One region of the Streptomyces yatensis genome, then DNA from elsewhere that is predicted to be linked to it. Evidence: riboswitches for the same ligand, from Rfam matches in the RefSeq annotation. Region 1 holds a riboswitch; each other region holds the start of a gene.
The links. Region 1 has a riboswitch for S-adenosylmethionine ahead of J8403_RS31170 (aminotransferase class V-fold PLP-dependent enzyme). Riboswitches for the same ligand answer to the same signal wherever they lie in the genome.

Region 1 (4,188 bases):
CTGCTCGGCTACGCCGCCGCGCACGCCGACTCCGCCCAGACCCTGGTGGGCGCCTCCGGGTCCATTTCCGGAGTGCTCGGCGCCTTCTTGTGGCTGTTTCCCCGAGCCAGGGTGACCAGTCTCTTTCCGTTTCTGTTCTTTCTGCCGCTGCGCTTTCCGGCCTGGGCGGTGCTGATCTTCTGGGTGGCCCTCCAGTGGCTGGCCGCCCGGCAGGCCGACGACCGCCCCGGCGTCGCCTATCTCGCCCATCTCGTGGGCTTCACGCTCGGCTTTCTCTACGCGTGGGGGCGGTTCGGGCGGAGAGCTAGAGTGGGCGGCGCAGCCAGGGCGAGTGAGGGAGAAAGCCAGCCGTGATCACTTCGATCGTGCTCATCAAGACCAGCGTGGACCGGATTCCGGAGACCGCCGAGAAGATCGCCGCGCTGGAGAACGTGAGCGAGGTCTACTCGGTCACGGGTGCGCACGATCTGATCGCGATGGTGCGGGTGACCCGGCACGACGACCTCGCGGACATCATCACCGGCCAGATCAGCAAGCTGCCGGGGGTGGCCTCCACCGAGACCCACATCGCCTTCCGGACGTACTCGCAGCACGACCTCGAGGCGGCGTTCGCGATCGGCCTGGACGGCTGAGCGCTCCGCGGAAGTGCCCCGAGATGCGGTCGTTCATCCGCGGCTGTGTCGTGGCTGGTCGCGCCCGTGCGGCGGAGCCGCACATCGACACAGCCCCGCGCCCCTTCGGGGCGCACCCGAACCGCAGCGGACGTCATCGAGGCCGCTTGGCGCCACGCCCCGGGGCCCGGAGGCCCCCCCGGCGCCCTGGGACTCAGTCCTGCCCTAGAACTCAGCCGCGGTCCGGGACGCAGCGGCCGTCCTCGGTGCGGTAGCTCCACCGGGCACCCTCGCGCACCAGCTCCTTCACGGCACCGACGAACCGCTCGACATGCTCGTCCGGGGTGCCCGCCCCGAAGCTGACCCGGATCGCGTTCAGCGAGCGCTCCCCCGGCGCGGCCTCCGGCGCACCGCACTCGCCCGGCTCGTCGGGCTCGCTGTCCAGCAGGGTGCGGACCAGCGGATGCGCGCAGAAGAGCCCGTCCCGCACGCCGATGCCGTACTCCGCGGAGAGCGCCGCCGCGAAGTGGGAGCTGTTCCAGCCCTCCACCACGAACGACAGCACACCGACCCGGGGGGCGTCGTCGCCGAAGAGCGAGAGCACCCGCACCTCGGGCACCTCGGCCAGCCCCGTCCGCACCCTCTCGATCAGCTGCCGCTCACGGGCGACCAGGCCCTCGAAACCGGCCTCGGTCAGCGCCTTGCACGCCGACGCGATCGCGTAGACGCCGATGACGTTCGGCGAGCCCGCCTCGTGCCGGGCGGCGGTGGTGTGCCACTCGACGTCGACACCACCGTCGTCCCTGCGCGTCACCTTACGGCTGGCGCCACCGCCCGCCAGATACGGCCGGGCCTCCCGCAACCAGTCCGCCCGCCCGGCCAGCACACCGGCGCCGAAGGGCGCGTACAGCTTGTGCCCGGAGAAGGCCACCCAGTCGACGTCCGCCTCCGCGATGTCCACGGGGTGGTGCGGGGCCAGCTGCGCGGCGTCCAGGACGATACGGGCACCGTGTGCGTGCGCGGCCTCGGCCAGCTCCCGCACCGGCCACAGCTCACCGGTCACATTGGACGCGCCGGTCACGCAGACCAGCGCCGGGCCCTTGGCGCGCCCGGCGAGCGCCTTCTCCAGCGTCTCCACCGCCTGCCGCGGGGAGCGCGGGGCGCTGAGGTAGCGGACGGTGACGTCCTCCCGCTGCTCCCAGGGCAGCAGCGAGGCGTGGTGCTCGGTCTCGAAGACGAAGACCTCGGTGCCCCGCGGCGCCACGGCGGCCAGGAGGTTGAGCGAATCGGTGGTGGAGCGGGTGAAGACGACCTGGTCGTCCTCGCGGCAGCCCAGGAAGGCGGCGACGTCCTTACGGCTGTTCTCGAAGAGGTCGGTGGACAGCTGCGAAAGGTAACCCGCCCCGCGGTGCACGCTGCCGTAGTAGGGCGCGTAGGCGGCGATGTCGTCCCAGACCCGCCGCAGCGCGGGGGCGCTGGCGGCGTAGTCGAGCGCCGCGTAGGTCACCTCGCCGCCGGTGACCAGGGGCACCAGGACATCGCTGCCCAGCACGGGCAGCGGCTCACAGCCGGCGACGGAGGACTCGGCGCAGGCGGCAACGGAGGAATCGGCGGCGACGGAGGCGGCGGAAGCGGTGGCAGCAGGGCGCGCGGACATGGCGAAGTCTCCCGGGAGGGTCGAAGGCGTGGGAATGCGTGACGCGCACGACGACGGCGGTGAGCCGGCCGTCAGGGCGCGGGAAATCGCTCGACGCACGGCACCACCGCGCGGAGCACACAAGGGGAAAACGGGCCGCTCGGCCCTAGCGCATTCGCTGCATCACGGAAGAACTCCCTCGACCACCAGGACCCCTAGTGCGAGGGGTCCGCGCTTGCCGCCGGCCTCGCTGCCTGGCGGCCTGGTCATCACCCGGGGCACCCCGCCACGGACGGAGGGTTGCCGGACAGCGGGCCGGGGCCGTAGTCGCTGTCACTCGTGACCTGGTCAGGAGTATGCCATGCCGGACGGCGGCGCCCATGCCCTGTCCGCATCCCGGACAGGACACGGACGGAACATGGGCGCCGTAAGGGCAACGCCTAACCGTTAAGGGCAACGCCTAGGCGTGGGTGGCCCGTACCCACCGTTCCAGGACGTCGCGCGCCGCGCCCGAGTCGATCGACTCGGCGGCCCGCGCCACACCCGCCGCGATCCGCTCCGCCAGGGGCTTGTCCCCCGGCTCCGGCTCGAGTGCCACCAGCGCCGCCGCCGAGTTCAGCAGCACCGCGTCCCGGACCGGGCCCCGCTCGCCCGCCAGCAGCCGGCGGGCCACATCGGCGTTGTACGAGGCGTCCGCGCCGCGCAGGGCCTCCACGGGGGCCCGCTCGATGCCCACGTCCCGCGGGTCGAGGGTCTCCTGGCGCACGGCGCCGCCCCGGACCTCCCACACCTGGGAGGTCGTGGTCACGGTCAGCTCGTCCAGCCCGTCGTCACCGCGCACGACCAGCGCGGTGGAGCCCCGCTCGGCCAGCACCCCGGCGATGATGGGCGCCATCCGGGCGTCGGCGACGCCGGTCGCCTGGCACTTCACCCGCGCCGGGTTGGTCAGCGGGCCGAGCAGGTTGAACGGGGTGGCGACGCCCAGCTCGCGGCGGGCCGAGGCGACATGCCGCAGCGACGGGTGGAACTTGACCGCGAAGCAGAAGGTGATCCCCGCCTCCTCCGCGACCTCGACCACCCGCTCCGGGGTGATGTCCAGGTTGACGCCGAGCTTCTCCAGCACGTCGGAGGCGCCGCTGGCGGAGGACGAGGCGCGGTTGCCGTGCTTGACGACCCGCGCGCCGGTACCGGCGACGACCAGCGCGGACATGGTGGAGATATTGACCGTCTTGGCGCGGTCGCCGCCGGTGCCGACGATGTCCACGGTCTCCCCGGGCACCTCGATCACCTTGGCGTGCTCGTACATGGCCCGCACCAGGCCGGCCACCTCGGAGACCGTCTCGCCCTTGGCGCGCAGCGCGATCGCGAAACCGGCGATCTGGGCGTCGGTGGCCTCGCCCCGCATGATCCGGTCCATGGCCCAGGCGGTGTCGTCGGCATCGAGGTCCCGGCCGGCGATCAGCGAGGTCAGTACGTCCGGCCAGGTGCGGGCCGTCGCGGTGCTGTCGCCTCCGGCGGGGGTCACAACGTCCATGGTCCGCTCCTGGATCCGTGGGGGTGGGCAGGGAAGGGGCCGCGCACGTCAGCGGCCCGCCGCCAGCCTATCGGCAGCACGACCGGGGCCCCGGCCGGACCGTGTGGTCCGGGCCGGGGCCCTGGTCTGTGGCGTCAGCTGACGTGCGAGAGCGGTACGGCGGAGATCAGTGGTGGCCGTGGCCGCTGGTGATCTCGTGGTACTCCTCGCGGGTCGGCTTGGGAATGACGTTGTCCTCGCCGTAGTAGCCCTTGGAGAGCTTCGAACGGATCCGCTGCGCGGGCGTCACCTTCCGCTTGACCCCGTTCTCGTCGGTCTCGGGGCCGATCTCGTAGGGCTCGGGCTGCTCGTGCTGGGTCAGGATGTGCAGCTGCTCCTGCGCGAGCGGCTCGTGGACCTCGACGAAC
Region 2 (4,188 bases), 1.7 Mb from region 1:
GGGTTGGCACCCGCGGCGACGTTGCGGAGGCCCTCCTTGACGAGCGCCTGGGCGAGGACGGTCGCGGTCGTCGTGCCGTCACCGGCGACGTCGTCCGTCTTCTTCGCGACCTCCTTGACCAGCTCGGCGCCGATCTTCTCGTACGCGTCCTCGAGCTCGATCTCCTTGGCGATGGAAACACCATCGTTGGTGATCGTGGGGGCGCCCCACTTCTTCTCGAGGACGACGTTGCGGCCCTTGGGGCCGAGGGTGACCTTGACGGCGTCGGCGAGCTGGTTCATCCCGCGCTCGAGGCCGCGCCGCGCCTCCTCGTCGAACGCGATGATCTTGGCCATGTGAAGTGGTCCTCCCAAGACGGGGTGGATTGCTCCGGACCGCGCTGGCGCCCGCGACGGACGGCCTGCCTGCCGTACGGTTCCTTGCCCCGCATGGCCTGGCGGGCCTCACCGACCCGGTCCTTCTGTCACTCTCAACGTCAGAGTGCTAACGCCAATGATTAGCACTCGGGCCTATAGAGTGCAAGCGGCCGTGACGGGTGGGCACAAGCGCTCCCGTCCGCATCAACCCCCGCGCCAACCCCGTAATGATCAGCGCGGACACGCCGAAGGGTCCGTACCCTGGCCGGGACACGGACCCTTCGGACTGTACTGTTCAGCTGCGTCGCGTCGGCGCGTCAGCCTACGGCCACGCGGACCATGTCGGCCTGCGGGCCCTTCTGACCCTGCGAGATCTCGAACTCGACCCGCTGGCCTTCCTCGAGGGTGCGGTACCCGTCCATCTGGATCGCGCTGTAGTGGACGAACACGTCCGCACCACCGTCGACCGCGATGAAGCCGTACCCCTTCTCCGCGTTGAACCACTTGACGGTGCCCTGAGCCATTCCTAACTCCCCTATTGCTGGCCCTTGCGCAGGACCGCACTCCGCGGACCCGGGTCAGACCTCACCCCCCGGATGTGGGGGGTGTGCGCCGGAACGCGTCGACCGCCGCTGAATGTATCCGTCCCAACGCCCTCTGCAACAGGTCAATCGGACGAGAATTCTGGGCGCGGTCGAACGGTTAAAAGTGAGAAATTATGTGAAGTCCGGGCAAGCCGGGCGGGACATAGGGAACCAACCCGACAATTCGTGCTCACACTTTACGCACAACTTGACGAGTTCTCATATGTGGTTCCGGCCCGGGGGCCATCGGGGAATCCGGGCAACTGTATCGCGATTCCACACACGGAATCGCCCCGTCCGGTTGTCCCCGGACGGGGCGATGCCAAAGGTGAGGAGGGTGGGCGCGGGGTCAGCAGCCGCCCGCGACCGCCGGGATGATCGAGATCCCGGCACCGTCCGGGGTCGCCGTGGCCAGGCCGTCGGCGAAGCGGACGTCGTCGTCGTTGACGTAGACGTTGACGAAGCGGCGGAGCTTGCCGGTGTCGTCCAGCACGCGGGCCGCGATGCCCTGGTGGTTCTTCTCCAGATCCGCCAGGACCTCGGCGAGGGTCGCACCCTCGGCGGGAACCTCGGCCTGACCGGCGGTGTACGTGCGCAGGATGGTCGGGATTCGGACGTTGACGCTCATGCGAGACCAGCCTCTCGGAACGAGTCAAGGGTGGGGCGGATGATGGCGGAGGGACCCGTGGTGGGGGCCACCGCGTCGAGGGTCTTGAGGCCGTCGCCGGTGTTGAGCACGACGGTCGTCAGGGACGGGTCGAGCAGACCGTCCTCGATCAGCTTCTTGGTCACGCCGACGGTCACCCCGCCCGCGGTCTCCGCGAAGATCCCCTCGGTGCGGGCGAGCAGCTTGATCGCGTCGACGATCTGCTCGTCGTTCACGTCCTCCACCGCGCCGCCCGTGCGGCGGGCGATGTCCAGGACGTACGGGCCGTCCGCGGGGTTGCCGATGGCCAGTGACTTGGCGATGGTCTGCGGCTTCTGCGGCCGCACGACGTCATGGCCGGCCTTGAAGGCGGCGGAGACCGGGGAGCAGCCCTCGGCCTGGGCGCCGAAGATCTTGTAGGGCTTGTCCTCGACCAGCCCGATCGCGATCAGCTCCTTCAGCCCCTTGTCGATCTTGGTGAGCTGGGAGCCGGAGGCGATCGGGATGACGATCTGGTCCGGCAGCCGCCAGCCGAGCTGCTCGCAGATCTCGTAGGCCAGGGTCTTGGAGCCCTCGCCGTAGTACGGCCGCAGATTGACGTTGACGAAGCCCCAGCCCTCGCCGACCGGGTCGCCGATCAGCTCGCTGCAGAAGCGGTTGACGTCGTCGTAGGTGCCCTCGATGCCGACCAGCTCACCGCCGTAGACCGCGGCCATGACGACCTTGCCCGCCTCCAGGTCGTGCGGGATGAAGACGCAGGAGCGGAAGCCCGCCCGGGCGGCCGCGGCACCGACCGCGCCGGCGAGGTTGCCGGTGGAGGAGCAGGAGAGGGTGGTGAAGCCGAAGGTGCGGGCGGCCTGGACGGCGATGGCGACGACCCGGTCCTTGAAGGAGTGGGTCGGGTTGCCGGAGTCGTCCTTGATGTGCAGCTCACCGGTGACGCCGAGCTCACGGGCGAGGTTGTCGGCCTTGACCAGCTGGGTGAAGCCCGGGTGCAGGCTGGGCAGGTCCGCCACGTCCGCCGGGACGGGCAGCAGCGGGGCATAGCGCCAGATGCTGTTCGGACCGGCCTCGATCCGCCGGCGCAGCCCCTCCGGGTCGCCGGCCGGCAGCTCGTACGCGACCTCGAGCGGCCCGAAACAGACCTCACACGCGAAGATCGGGCCCAGATCGAACCGCTCACCGCACTCCCGGCAGGACAATGCGATGGCGGGACCGAAGGCACCGGAGGCGTCGGAGGCGGAGGACGCGGAGGAAACAGTTGAGCTTTCTACTGACTGCACAGCCATGGATGGCGAGGCCCTTTCTCCTCATCTTCCTCGCGACGCATTTCGCCACGAGACGGAATTGGCACCTTCCCGAGCTGGGAGCCTCGCTGCGGAATGCGAGATCAGCTGGAGGGTTGCCGGGGCTTCAACGGGCCGTTCCCTCTGCCCCTCTGGATGAGCGGTATGGCACCGGGCGGACCCGGGCGTTTGTCAGCACGGCATCATCACGGGCTTCCTCGGTAAACACCGAGGTCGACCCCGACATACGACGGTCACGTGCGTTGTTCAAGACTGTAACCGAAGGCCCGGATGGTTGAGCTAGCCGTCCGAAGCGCGAGATGGATCACAGCGACCACGGCAGGGAGAGACACAGGTGCTGGAAGAGGTGGAGCACTGGCTGAAGCACCGCTCCTGGTCGGCCGACGACCGGCCGCTGGACCGCCTGCTCGACGCGAAGCGGGGCTCGGCGACGACCCTGAGCGTGGTCCTGCCCGCCCTGAACGAGGAGGCCACGGTCGGCGAGATCGCCGCGATCATCCGCCGGGAGCTGATGGGCGAGGCGGCGCCGCTGGTGGACGAGCTGGTGGTGCTGGACTCCGGCTCGACGGACCGCACCGCCGAGGTCGCCGCGGCGGCGGGCGCCACCGTCGTCCCCCGCGACTCGCTGCTGCCCCGGCTGCCCGCGCTGCCCGGCAAGGGCGAGGTGCTGTGGCGGTCCCTGCTGGCCACGCGCGGCGACATCATCTGCTTCATCGACGCCGACCTGCGGGAATTCGATCCGCGCTTTGTCTCCGGGATCGTCGGGCCGCTGCTGACCGACCCCGCGCTGCAGCTGGTGAAGGGCATGTACGACCGCCCGCTCGGCGATGTGGCGGGCCAGGGCGGACGGGTCACCGAACTGGTCGCCCGCCCGCTGCTGAATCTGCACTGGCCCCAGCTGGCCGGATTCGTCCAGCCGCTGGGCGGTGAGTACGCGGCCCGCCGCACGCTGCTGGAGCGGCTGCCCTTCCCGGTCGGCTACGGGGTCGAGCTGGGGCTGCTGGTCGACGCGCTGCACACGGTGGGCCTCGACGCGCTCGGCCAGGTGGACATCGGGGTGCGCAAACACCGCCACCAGGACGGGCTGGCGCTGGGCCGGATGGCCGCCGCGATCTACCGCACCGCGCAGCTGCGGCTGGCCCGGGGCCATTTGGTGCGGCCGCGGCTGACCCAGTTCGACCGGGGCGAGACCGGCTTCGAGCCGCGCACCACGGACGTGGACACCGAGGAACGGCCGCCGATGATCGAGATACCGGAGTACGCGGAGCGGCGCGCGGCGTGACGCACCCGGGCGG
Region 3 (4,188 bases), 6.2 Mb from region 1:
CTGATCGTCCTCGATCCGGACGACGGCAGCGTGCTGGACGTCGAGGAGACCGTCACCCGGGACGATCCGGAGTACCGGCTGAAGGCGGGCGACGTGATGTCGTACAAGGCGTGGATGTCCTGATCGATCGGGCGCGGGGGCGCCGGGCGGGCCGCGGGTCGCCCCGGGCGGGCGTCAGTCGCCGTCCGGCTGGCAGTGGGGGCACCACAGGCTGGTCCGTCCCGCGATCCGGCCGCGGCGCAGCGGATGGCCGCAGCGGGGGCAGTGCGGGTCCGGGTCGTCGCGCTGTCCGGTGAGCCAGTCCGGGTCGTCCGGCACCCGCCCCGCCCGCACCGAGGCGCGCAGCACCTCGCGGATCGCGGTGTGGAGCCGGTCGCGCTCGTCGTCGCTCAGCGCGTTGGCCGGCCGCCGCGGATGGATCCGGGCCCGCCACAGGATCTCGTCGCCGAGCAGGTTGCCGAGTCCGGCGATCACGGCCTGGTCGGTCAGGGTGGCCTTGAGGCGTCCGCGCCGCCCCGCCAGCAGCCGGTCGAGATCGGCCCGGCTCAGGGAGAGCGCGTCCGGGCCCTGATCGCCGAGGATCCGGTCGACGTCGGCGTCGGTGGCGGCGAGCCAGATGCCCTGGAGTTTGCGCTGGTCCTCGTAGCCGAGGCGGTGGCCGTCGTCGAGGTCGAAGGCGACGCGCTCGAACCGGCCGGCCGGTTCGGAGTCCGCCCCGCAGACCAGCCGCCCGGTCATGCCGAAGTGCAGCACCACCGTGGGCCCGTCGGTGGGGGCGATCAGCCACTTGCCGTGGCGGCGCGGCGCGGCGAAGCGGCGGCCCTTGAGATCGCGCTTCAGCCGCTGCGCGGTCACCCCGTGCAGCACGCCCGCGTCGGCCACCTCCGCCCGCTCGACGCGGTGGCCCTGGGCGCAGGAGGCCAGCGTCCGCCGGAACCCCTCGACATCCGGTAGCTCGGGCATAGCGTCAGGCTACGCCCGGGGCCTCCGTCGCGCGTTGTGGAGAATCACCCCTTTGGCGGCTTTCATCGGATAAGGTCCAAGTTATGCGATTCATGCGCTTCGCCCCGGGGGCGAGCGGTCGCAGCCATACGCTGTTCGCGGTCACACGGTGTCTGCCGTTCCTGGTCCTGGCGGCGGTGCTCAGCATCGAGCTCTCCCCCGCGCACACCGTCTACACCGGCCCCCTGCTCTCCCCGGCGCCGGCGCTGGCGGCGGTGACCATGGGGCCGTTCGGCACCGGCGGTGTGGCGCTGCTGGCCACCGCGGTGAGCGCGATCACCGCCACCCACAACGGCGTGTGGGGCAGCGAGATGGTGTACGCGAATCTGCTGGCCCTGCTGGTGGTGGCGGTGGCGAGCGTGGCGACCAGCGCGGTGCGGGTGCGCCGGGACCGCGAGCTGGCTCATGTCCGCCGGATCGCCGAGGTGTCCCAGAACGTGGTGCTGCGGCCGCTGCCCGCCCGGATCGGTATCGTGAACACCGCCAGCGTCTATATGGCGGCCGAGCGCGGAGCGCAGATCGGCGGGGACCTCTACGAGGCGATGTGCACCCGCTACGGAGTGCGGCTGATCGTCGGCGATGTGCGGGGAAAGGGGCTGGCCGCGGTGCGGTCCGCCGCGGCCGTGGTGGGCGCCTTCCGGGAGGCGGTGCACTACGAGCAGGACCTGGCCGAGGTGATGCACCGCTGTGCGGCCGCGCTGGGGCGCGAGTACGAGCTGCTGGACCGCTCCCAGCTCCAGGACCCGCAGGAGCTGGAGGAGCAGTTCGTCACCGTCCTCCTCGCCCAGGTGTCGGACGAGTCGCTGGTCGAGCTGATCAACCGCGGCCATCCGCCGCCCCTGGTGATGCGCGAGCGCAAGGTGCGTTCCCTGGACCCGGCGCGCCCGCTGCCGCCGCTCGGCCTGGAGGAGTTCCTCAGCCCTCCCCCGATCTGCGTCGAGACCTTTCCGTTCCTGCCCGGTGACCGGCTGTTGCTGCACACCGACGGCGTGGTCGAGGCCCGCAACCACTACAACGAGTTCTTTCCGCTGCACCGGACCATGGAGACGCTGGACGGCGCCACCCCGGGCGAGTACCTGGACCGGCTGCGCCACGCCCTGGTCCGGCATGCCGAGGGACGGCTGGCGGACGACGCGGCCATGGTCCTCGTCGAGCGGGCCATCGGCGGCGCACGGCGGCCGTTCCGCTGAGCGGGTGTCCACCGTGCCTCCGAGCCGGCATCCACCGAGCCGGTGAGCAGGTATCCAGCGAGCCGGTGAGCCGGTATCCACCGTGCCCGCGGCCCGCGTTGGCCACTTGGGCATGGGTTGACGCCCTCGCGGAGCGCGACGACACTGTCAGGGACGGTCACGATGGTCAGCGCCCACCGTGCGGAATCCCCGCTCGGATGGGTCATCGGCCCCGGCTCGCTGACAGGCAACCCTTCTCCCGCGACGGGGTGCCCCCGGGTGACGACCAGGTTCCGTCGGCGTGGACGGGACAAGCGCGGTCTCGCTGCCTCGCGAGCCCCCGATGATGGGACCGGTGAGATGCCCAGGACCGACAGCGACGGGGGCGGCGCCCGTCGGCGTCCCCGGCCGTGGTCCCCGCTCCTCCGTCGCCATCTGCTGACCAGGCGTCTGCACATCGACCTGCTGCGCGTCTGCAGCGCCGCCAGTCCAGCCGGCTGAATCGACGCGGTCACCGAGCGCGGCCCGGCGCGCCGGAGTCGGGGCTGTCCCGGCACCGGCCCGGCGAACGCGCCGCGCGGGCTTCCCTTCCGTTGTGCCATCGGCGCCGCCCGGACCGGCGGGCCGGGGGCTCCGTCCTTGCCTTGGAGAGCCATGTCCGAGACGTTTCCGGTCAGTTCAGGTCCTGCCGCGCTTCTCGACCCCGACCCGTGCTCACCCCACCCCCGGATCGCCCCGCCCGCCGCGCCGCACCGTTTCCGCAGCCGCATCGGCGTCGACCTCGCCGGTGGCTTCTATCCGGTGCCGCATCGCTATCGGCTCTATCTCTCCGCGAGCTGTCCGCTCTCGCTGCGCGTCTCCATCACCCTCGATCTGCTCGGACTGCGGGACACCGTCGCCACCACCCTCGTCGGCCTCCCGGACGACACCCCCGAAGCGTTCGCCGCACTGCGCGGGGCCTACGAGGCCACCTGGCACCGCTACGGCGGACCGGTGGACGCGCCCGCGCTGTGCGACGGCTGGACCGGACGTGTCGTCAGCAACCACACGCCCGACATCCTGCGCGACCTCGCCGGCCATCTGAGCGACGGCGGCGGACCGGGGCGTCCCCGGCTGCGCCCGGCGCCCCGCGCCGCGGACATCGACGCCCTCCGGGAACACCTCGACGAGGACATCACCCACGCCGCCCGGCAGGCCGGGACGGCGCCCGGGGCGGAGTGCCGGGACGCGGCGCTGGAGCGGCTGCTGACCGCCCTCGGCCGGCTCGACCGCAGGCTGGCGACCGCGCCGTACGCACTGGGCGACGAGCTGACCGCCGCCGATGTGGACCTGTGGGTGGCCCTCGTCCAGCTCGACACCGAGCACCGGCTCCACCTGGACGCCGACGCGGCCCAGCGGGTCTCCCGCCATGGGCGGCTGCGCGGCTATGTGCGGCGGCTGCACGCCCATCCGGCCTTCCACACCACGATTCCGGAGGCCCTCCTGGACGACGTGTCCTGAGCGCGCGTCCGGGACCGGGCGCCCTGTCCGGAGGCTCGGCTCAGGACAGGGCGGCCCGGCTCAGGACAGGGCGGCCCGGGCGTCGCCGAACTCGCTCATCGCCCCGGTCACGATGGCCTCCAGCCGGGCGTGGTGGGCACCGCGCCAGTAGACCCGCTCACAGACGGTGCAGCGGGCGAAGACCTCGTAGGTGCGCCGGGTGCCGTGCTGGAGCAGCTCCCGGACCGACTCCTTGTCGGCGTCCTCCAGCGGGCCGTTGCAGGCGGTGCAGCGGGTCCAGGGCGCCAGGCCCGGGGCGAACCGGCCGAGGACGTCCCGGAGTTGCTCATCGGGGCGGTCGCTGTAGACATACGCCCCGGCCCACAGCTCACGGCGGCGCAGCAGCCCCCGGTCGCGGGAGAGCAGCACCCGGCGCTGGGCGGCGGAGCGCGCGGCCAGCTCGGGGTCGCCGATGTCCTCGCTCTCGTACGCGGCGTCCACGCCCAGCAGCCGCAGCCGGCGCGCGAGCGTGCCCAGG

Region 2: linked by a shared signal. The riboswitch ahead of thrC (threonine synthase) and the one ahead of J8403_RS31170 (aminotransferase class V-fold PLP-dependent enzyme) in region 1 are both predicted to bind S-adenosylmethionine.
Region 3: linked by a shared signal. The riboswitch ahead of J8403_RS04670 (glutathione S-transferase C-terminal domain-containing protein) and the one ahead of J8403_RS31170 (aminotransferase class V-fold PLP-dependent enzyme) in region 1 are both predicted to bind S-adenosylmethionine.

Annotation. Positions count from the first base shown of each region.
Region 1 covers NZ_CP072941.1:7,488,150-7,492,337, reverse strand. The annotation lists gene J8403_RS31180 (rhomboid family intramembrane serine protease) at 1-354, shown strand, start outside; gene J8403_RS31175 (Lrp/AsnC family transcriptional regulator) at 351-632, shown strand; gene J8403_RS31170 (aminotransferase class V-fold PLP-dependent enzyme) at 844-2,268, opposite strand; SAM riboswitch class IV at 2,474-2,592, opposite strand; gene trpD (anthranilate phosphoribosyltransferase) at 2,708-3,781, opposite strand; gene qcrB (cytochrome bc1 complex cytochrome b subunit) at 3,948-4,188, opposite strand, start outside.
Region 2 covers NZ_CP072941.1:5,738,480-5,742,667, reverse strand. The annotation lists gene groL (chaperonin GroEL) at 1-335, opposite strand, end outside; gene J8403_RS24195 (cold-shock protein) at 674-880, opposite strand; gene J8403_RS24190 (MoaD/ThiS family protein) at 1,290-1,568, opposite strand; gene thrC (threonine synthase) at 1,565-2,875, opposite strand; SAM riboswitch class I at 2,894-3,035, opposite strand; gene J8403_RS24180 (glucosyl-3-phosphoglycerate synthase) at 3,228-4,175, shown strand.
Region 3 covers NZ_CP072941.1:1,285,611-1,289,798, forward strand. The annotation lists gene J8403_RS04655 (CU044_5270 family protein) at 1-123, shown strand, start outside; gene J8403_RS04660 (Fpg/Nei family DNA glycosylase) at 175-963, opposite strand; gene J8403_RS04665 (PP2C family protein-serine/threonine phosphatase) at 1,047-2,192, shown strand; SAM riboswitch class IV at 2,348-2,494, shown strand; gene J8403_RS04670 (glutathione S-transferase C-terminal domain-containing protein) at 2,826-3,671, shown strand; gene J8403_RS04675 (Mut7-C RNAse domain-containing protein) at 3,732-4,188, opposite strand, start outside.